2 regions of the Serratia sp. TSA_7 genome follow, and region 1 is predicted to be linked to the other one. Evidence: predicted binding sites of a transcription regulator. Region 1 holds the regulator's gene; the other holds the start of a gene.
The links. Region 1 encodes PurR, which represses purine synthesis genes. Its sites were predicted from a motif close to CANGCAAACGTTTGCNTG; they were not measured.
Positions count from the first base shown of each region.

Region 2: ACUTQW_RS00855 (amino acid aminotransferase) is a predicted target of PurR. The motif match lies at 2,497-2,514, and genes of this name have one in related genera.

Region 1 is NZ_JBQZFU010000001.1:816,104-820,326, reverse strand. It holds gene ACUTQW_RS04035 (Grx4 family monothiol glutaredoxin) at 1-59, opposite strand, end outside; gene ACUTQW_RS04030 (C40 family peptidase) at 474-1,292, shown strand; gene cydH (cytochrome bd-I oxidase subunit CydH) at 1,506-1,595, opposite strand; gene purR (HTH-type transcriptional repressor PurR) at 1,920-2,945, shown strand; gene punR (DNA-binding transcriptional activator PunR) at 2,942-3,886, opposite strand; gene punC (purine nucleoside transporter PunC) at 4,011-4,223, shown strand, end outside.
Region 2 is NZ_JBQZFU010000001.1:160,568-164,790, reverse strand. It holds gene ACUTQW_RS00865 (YcbK family protein) at 1-458, shown strand, start outside; gene ACUTQW_RS00860 (MBL fold metallo-hydrolase) at 524-1,171, shown strand; gene ACUTQW_RS00855 (amino acid aminotransferase) at 1,241-2,431, opposite strand; gene ompC (porin OmpC) at 2,676-3,785, opposite strand; gene asnS (asparagine--tRNA ligase) at 4,086-4,223, opposite strand, start outside.

The DNA of each region.
Region 1 (4,223 bases):
ATGTACAGCAGAATTGGGTTCTCACCGATCTGCTGCTGAATTTTTTCAATCGTCGTCATTTATTGCTTCCTCAAGCCACATCTCATGGCCACAACATGCATCACACTGGCTATTGTAGCGGCTGGAACAGTCGCAAGAAAACGCCATCTTTTGCAAGGGTATTCCCCGTTGCCAATCGCATCTCACCGGCAAAGGCCGTTCCGGTTAAAACATACGCTCAGAATAACATTTTTAATCCGACCATTTCACTAATATATTTTTCCGCCACTCGGTATCCTTTAATAATTCCGACAGCGGAGAAAGGTGATTTTTTATACATCAACGGATTGATTTTTCAACAAAAAAAATGCTGTTAACGTTTTCTCACAATATGGATTATCATTTATGAGTTCTTCGCTGTTTTATATGGCGAAATTGGGGAATACTGTCATTCTTTCGATATCTGTTCCGGGGCCAAGGTTGGTAACGTCGACATGCGTTTAATTCTTACGCTTTTTGTGCTGTTGTTTACACAGCTATTCTTAAATCTGGCGCACGCTGCGCCACAGGCGCGTATTGCCGCCGAGCAGCGCAAAAGCCACGTTAATGAAGCCCGGCCGGATGACCGCAAGAAAAAGAAAGCGGCAAAGGCCAGCAAAAAAGTGAAAGTCACTGCTCCGCCAAAAACAGCCAAGGTTTCCAAAACCAAAACAGAAAAAACCGCTAAAAAGATCGTCAGCGCAAAATCGAAACACCAAACCCAGAAAATAGCCAAAATCAAAGTGACCCCACCGAAAAAGGGTTACAAAAAAGGCTATGGCCGTCACCGGGAACCCGGCATGGCCACCGCCAAATTGGCTCGCGACGAAAAACCGCTGAAACTCAGCCCGGCGCACAAAAAGCGCTATCAGCACGCCAAGCAAACCGCGATGGCCAAGCTGATGGATCAAATGGGCAAACCTTATCGCTGGGGCGGCACTTCGCCAAGAACCGGTTTTGACTGTAGCGGACTGATTTATTACGCCTATAAAGACGTAGTGAAAATCAAGATGCCGCGTACTGCCAACGAGATGTATCACCTGCGCGACGCGGCGCCGATCAAGAAAAACGAGCTGGAAAGCGGTGACCTGGTGTTCTTCCGCATCAACAACCGCGGCGTGGCCGATCACGTCGGCGTCTATCTGGGCAACGGCAAATTCATTCAGTCACCGCGTACCGGTGAGGAAATCCGTATCAGCCAGTTGGACAACGACTACTGGCAAAACCACTACATTGGCGCCCGCCGTGTGGTAACACCGAAAACCATTCGATAATCGCCTCCGCGGCTGGCCCCCCAGCCGCACGCCTCACCGCCTACCGCAAGCGTTCTGATCTTAGGCCTTTTCGTCGCTCTCAGACCACGGTTTCGCGAAGCCGCATGGAAAACATCCGGCAGTGGGTGAACGGAGCACTTGTGGAAAAATCTGACGTAGCGGTGGGAAAATGCGAACAAGCGCAGTGAACTGCGCCTGTGTGACAACCGGGGATCAGTTCAACGCCGCGGTGAAGCTAAAAGCAATAATAACGGCCAGCGCACACACAGTGGTGAACAGTGACATTTTCAGATCGGTATCCATTACAACTCCTTTTCAGACGGGTTATCCCAAGGATAAAAGGCACACAATTAATGCGTCAAACCATTTTCCCACAGTTAGACAATAAAATCTTGTTATCATTTCCCGGTTTATAATACTGATTACCTCTTCCACTTTGGCTCAATATGGGACAAAATTCGCAGTTCACAACTGCGTACCGGCAAAAATGCCCCTCCTGACCAAACGCTGACGACTTCAATACACTAAAAACTCAGCTTCGCTTATTTGGAAGAAGGATCTACGCAGGCAAACGATTAACATCACACTTACATGCTGCAACATGTGAGTTCAGGAGTCATTCTTTACATGGCAACGATTAAAGATGTGGCCAAACGCGCTGGCGTTTCCACCACCACCGTTTCGCACGTCATCAATAAGACTCGTTTCGTCGCCGAAGAGACTAAAGCGGCCGTTGCGGCCGCGATCAAAGAGCTGCACTATTCTCCCAGCGCCGTGGCGCGCAGCCTGAAAGTCAATCACACCAAATCTATCGGTCTGCTGGCTACCTCCAGCGAAGCGCCCTATTTCGCCGAAGTGATCGAGGCGGTGGAAAACAGCTGCTACAGCAAAGGCTATACGCTGATCCTGTGTAACTCGCACAATAACCTCGACAAGCAACGCGCTTATCTGGCGATGCTGGCGCAAAAACGCGTCGATGGCCTGCTGGTGATGTGCTCTGAATACCCGGATCAATTGCTGGGGATGTTGGAAGATTACCGTAACATCCCAATGGTGGTCATGGACTGGGGCGCAGCACGCGGTGATTTTACCGATACCATTATCGACAACGCCTTCGAAGGCGGTTATCTGGCCGGCCGCTATCTGATCGAGCGTGGCCACCGTGAGATTGGCGCCATTCCGGGCCAATTAGCGCGCAACACCGGCGGCGGCCGCCATCAGGGCTTTTTAAAAGCCATGGAAGAAGCCAATATCGAGGTGCGCGACGAGTGGATTGTACAAGGTGACTTCGAACCGGAATCCGGCTACAAGGCCATGCACCAGATATTATCGCAGAAACAGCGCCCAACGGCGGTATTCTGCGGCGGCGACATCATGGCAATGGGCGCTATTTGCGCCGCTGATGAGCTGGGGTTGCGCGTACCGCAGGATATTTCCGTTATTGGTTACGATAATGTGCGCAACGCCCGCTATTTCACGCCGGCACTGACGACCATCCATCAGCCCAAAGAGCGTTTGGGCGAGATGGCGTTCACCATGCTGCTGGATCGCATCATCAGCAAGCGTGAAGAATCGCAAGTCATTGAAGTACATCCGAAGCTGGTTGAACGCCGCTCGGTCGCCGACGGCCCCTTCATCGATTACCGCCGCTAGTCGCCTGCGCCGGGAGCCAAAGCGGCTTCCGGCGTCACTTCGCTTAACCATTCCTGATTCAAGGTTTCGCTGTCCCCCAGGTAATCCAGCAGCCAGGCCATCGCCGGCGATGGGGTATTCTGCTGCCAGGTCAGGCAACATGGGCTGGCGGGAAATGGCTGTTGCAGTTGCAGCGCCACCAATTCACCACGCTGTACCAACGGCAATACCTGATGCGCAGGCATCATGCCGACGCACAATCCGGCGCACAGGCAATCCACCGCAGAGGCCCAATCCGGCACCACCAGCCGCCGTTGATTGTCCAGCGTCCAGGTGACCCGCTTGGGCAGATTGCGTGACGTATCCTCCAGACACAGCGAAGGGAAAGGCCGGAGCTGATCATCTTTCAGCAGGCCATCCAACCCCGCCAAGGGATGCTGGGGGCTGGCGACACACAACCAACGCATGTCGCCCATGTCGCGAAAGGCGAAACCGCCGCCAACCGGCACCGCCCGCGTAGCGCCGATCGCCATATCGGCACGCCCGTCCACCAGCGCATCCCATACGCCGTTAAACACTTCGGGTTGGACCAACAGCTCGACATCGGGGAATTGACGGTAAAAATCCAGCACCAGCTGACGGCAGCGCTGCGGTTTGACGATGATATCCACCGCAATTTTTAATTGGCCACGCCAACCATTGGCCACCTGCTGGCACTGCCTGCGAGTGTCGAGCATTTTTTTGATGACACCGCGCGCTTCCTGAATAAACAGCGTGCCGGCCGGCGTCAGTTCTACATCGCGATGACGCCGTTCAAATAGCGGTACCGCCAACCATTGTTCCAGTTGCCGCACAGTATAGCTAACCGCCGAAGGTACCCGGTGCAGTTCCTGCGCCGCCGCGCTGAAGCTGCCGGTGCGGGCGACCGCGTCCACGACATCAAGCGAATATTCAGACCACATGATTTTTGCCTTCAATTTTTTTAACAGCACTTCGCAAATATTACCGTTTCACAAGCAGAGATCCAGCCGGATACACTTGCCGGCGCTAAAAACCTGCGACAATAAAATATTAATGAGAAATACCATGCGAAATTCCTTTGGTTTTATGTTCTATCTTGCCGGCCTGAGCATGCTGGGTTACCTGGCCACCGACATGTATCTGCCCGCCTTTGGCGCTATGCAGCAAGATCTGCAAATTTCCGCCGGCGCAATCAGCGCCAGCCTTAGCATTTTCCTGGCCGGATTTGCCTTTGCTCAACTGCTCTGGGGACCGCTCTCCGATAATTTGGGCCGTAAA
Region 2 (4,223 bases), 660 kb from region 1:
GTCTTTCTACTTCACGCCCACGCATTCTGGTCGTAAATAACATGCATACGGGCGAAACGTTGAAGGCCGAATTCTTCGATGGGAAGGGGTATAATAAAGACGAGCTGGTTCGTCTTAATCATCTTTTCCGTGATTATCGCGCCAACAAGATTAAGCCGATCGATCCCCGCCTGTTTGATCAGCTCTACCGTCTGCAAGGTCTGTTGGGTACCAACAAGCCGGTGCAGTTGGTTTCAGGTTACCGCTCCCTGGATACCAACAATGAGCTGCGTGAGCGCAGCCGCGGTGTGGCCAAGCACAGCTATCACACCAAAGGCCAGGCGATGGACTTCCATATCGAAGGCATCCAATTGAGTAATATCCGTAAAGCGGCGTTAAAAATGCGCGGTGGTGGTGTAGGATATTACCCACGTAGCAACTTTGTACACATCGATACCGGCCCGGTGCGGACCTGGTAGTCGCTGTGCACCATAGTGAATAGCGCCAGCCCGCGAGGGTGTGGCGCTGTTGTCGTTGGAGCCTTATGAAATACCAAATTATTCCCGTTACCGCCTTCAGTCAAAATTGTAGCCTGATCTGGTGTGAGAGCACGCAGCAGGCGGCATTGGTCGATCCCGGCGGCGAGGCAGAAAAATTGAAGGCCGAAGTGGCGAAGCAGGGCGTGACGATCACGCAGATCCTGCTGACGCATGGCCATCTCGATCACGTAGGTGCCGCGGCGGAACTGGCTGAGCATTATCAGGTGCCGATTTACGGCCCGGATAAGGAAGATACTTTCTGGCTGGACGGGCTGCCGGCACAGAGCCGAATGTTTGGGCTGGAAGAGTGTGCGCCGCTGACGCCGACCCAATGGCTGCAAGAAGGCGACAAGGTGCAGGTGGGCGAGATGACGTTCAACGTGTTGCATTGCCCTGGCCATACCCCTGGCCATATCGTCTTTATTAATGAAAAGGCGCGGCTGGCGCTGGTGGGCGACGTGCTGTTTAACGGCGGTGTCGGGCGCAGCGATTTCCCGCGTGGCGATCATCAGGCGTTGATTAACTCTATTCGTACCAAGCTGTTGCCGCAGGGCGATGACATGGCGTTTATCCCAGGTCATGGGCCAATGTCCACTTTTGGCCAAGAGCGTGAAACTAACCCGTTCCTGCGTGAAGAGCCGGCTATCTGGTAAGGTTATTTCCCGGCAGAAATAACTAAGGGGCGCTTGAGCGCCCCTTTTGCTATTTAGCATTGCAATGGGTTACAGCACGGCGACGATGGCCTCGCACAGCGGCGCCATATTGTCCGGCGTCATGCCCGCAACGTTAACGCGACCGGAGTTGACGGCATAAACGCCAAACTCTTCGCGCAGGCGCAGCACCTGCTCTTTACTCAACCCGCTGAACGAGAACATACCGTTCTGGTTGATGATAAAGCTGAAGTCCTGCTCTGCGCCTTTCTCTTGCAGCGTATTGACGAACAACTGACGCATGCGATGGATACGCTGACGCATGTCGGTCAGTTCCTGTTCCCACAAGGCACGCAGCGCATCGTCGCCCAGGATGGTCGCCACGACGGCGGCGCCGTGCGACGGTGGGTTGGAGTAGTTGGCACGAATAGCGGCTTTCACCTGGCTGAAGGCGCGATCTGCGGTTTCCGCATCGGCGGCTACGATCGTGCAGGCACCGACGCGTTCATTGTACAGGCCGAAGTTCTTCGAGTACGAACTGGCGACGATCAGTTCCTGATGCTTGGCGGCGAAAATACGCAGGCCCTGTGCATCTTCTTCCAATCCCTTCGCAAAGCCCTGGTAGGCGAAGTCGAACAGCGGCAACCAGCCGTTGGCGACGGACAGCTCAGCCAATTGGGCCCACTGCTCGGCAGTAGGGTCGATGCCGGTCGGGTTATGGCAGCAGCCGTGGAACAGCACCACATCGCCGGCCTGAGCCTGTTTCAGGCTGTTCAGCAGGCCATCGAAATCCAGCGAATGGTTGGCGGCATCGTAGTAGGCGTATTCCAGGACTTCCAGACCAACGGCGCTGAACACGTTTTTGTGGTTCGGCCAGCTTGGGTTGCTGATCCAGATGCGTTTTGCGCTGGTCTGGTTGGCGATAAAGTCTGCTGCCACACGCAGGCCGCCGGTACCACCAGGCGTTTGCGCAGTGCGTGCACGCTTGTCGGCGATGATTGGGCTTTGTTTGCCGAACAGCAGCTCTTGCGTGCAGGTGGCGAACGCCGGGATGCCTTCAATGCCGAGATAGTTTTTGGTGGTTTCATTTTCCAGCAGATATTGCTCAGCTTTTTTCACGCTGGTCAGTACCGGGGTTTTGCCGGTTTCATCTTTGTAAACGCCAATCCCTAAGTTGATCTTATTAGGGCGGGCGTCCGCGCGGAAAATGTCGGTCAGACCCAGGATTGGGTCGGCGGGTGCAGCAGTGATTTTTTCAAACATGTCAGGTGCTTCCATGGCTCGGAGTTAAGCAGACAGAGGCATCAGGGTAGCGCCAGTTATGCGCTTTGCCAACCGTTTGCGAGAAAAACACATCGATCTTGTGAAGGGGGCAGGTTCAGCATAAAAAATGAGGGAGAAGGGGGCGTTGGCAGAATAAAAAGTTACTCGCGGCACAAAAACAAAAACAGGGCCGAAGCCCTGTTTTTAACTCATACGGCGGTGAACCGCCGTTAAGTATGACAACTTAGAACTGGTAAACCAGACCAACACCTACGATATCATCGGTAGCGGTGCCAGTGGCTTTAGTGAACTCGTTGTCGTCCAGCAGGTTGATTTTGTAATCAACATAGGTGGACATGTTTTTGTTGAAGTAGTAAGTGGTACCAACAGAAACATATTTAACCAGGTCGGCATCGCCGCCGCCGAAGCTAGAACCATGTGCGGTACGGCCAGCCAGGTTTTTACCTTTAGACTGCAGGTAAGACACTTCTGGACGCAGACCGAAGTCGAACTGGTACTGAGCAGTCACTTCGAAGTTCTGGGTTTTGTTCGCGATACCTGCATCGAAATCACCGTATGGAGTCATGTTACGGGTTTCGGAGTACATGGTTGCCAGGTAGACGTTGTTCGCGTCGTATTTAGCACCAACGGTCCATGCGTCAGCTTTGTCGCCGCCAGCAGTGGAGTTTTGGGTCTGGTTATCAGTACGGTCAGAAGACGCGTATGCAGCACCGAAGCTTACGCCTTCGCCGATGTCATAAGTAGAAGACAGGCCCCAACCGTCGCCGTTTTGTTTCTTCAGAGCGCGGCCGTCGTTTTCGTTTTTACCCTGGTACTGAACAGCGAAGTTCAGACCGTCAACCAGACCGAAGAAGTTGTTGTTACGGTAAGTAGCAACGCCGTTGGTACGGCCGGTCATGAAGTTGTCGGTGTAGGTGTAAGTGTCGCCGCCGAACTCTGGCAGCATATCTGTCCAGCCTTCCACGTCGTACAGTACGCCGTAGTTACGGCCGTAGTCGAATGAACCGTAGTCAGCAAATTTCAGACCTGCGAAGCCCAGACGAGTCTTGGTGCCTTCGGTGCCTTGAGATTCAGCGTGGTTAGCCTGAACGTTGTATTCCCACTGGCCGTAACCGGTCAGTTGGTCAGTAATCTGGGTTTCACCTTTGAAGCCGAAACGAACATAGGTCTGGTCGCCGTCATTGCCTTTGTCGTCGGAGAAGTAGTGCAGACCGTCAACTTTGCCGTACAGATCCAGCTTGTTGCCGTCTTTGTTGTAGATTTCAGCTGCGTTTGCTGCACCAGCAGCTAACAGAGCCGGGATTACCACTGCAAGAATGTTGCGCTTCATCATTATTACCCTCATTGGTGTTATTCGGACACCTTTGCCACTGCCGCCAATAATTCTTTTGGAACTATTGTAGATAGATTGGTGTCGTCCTGTGTCTGCACGCAGTGTTCCATTCGTGGGCGGGTTAATCTAGAACGAAAATGCTACCAATGTCCTAATGAGGTTTCAAAAGGAAAGTATATGTAACAAAATGTAATATTAAGGGAACTTTGTGACGCGGGTCAATATTAGAAAATGCGAAAGGCCAGCAAAGCTGGCCTTGGTTTTGTAACTAAATTATTTGGAAATGTTTAGACTGATTAATTAAAAGCTTGCGTTACGCGGAGTGCGTGGGAACGGAATGACATCGCGCACGTTTTGCACGCCGGTCACATAGGCGATTAAACGCTCAAATCCTAAACCGAAACCGGCATGAGGAACGGTGCCGTAACGACGCAGATC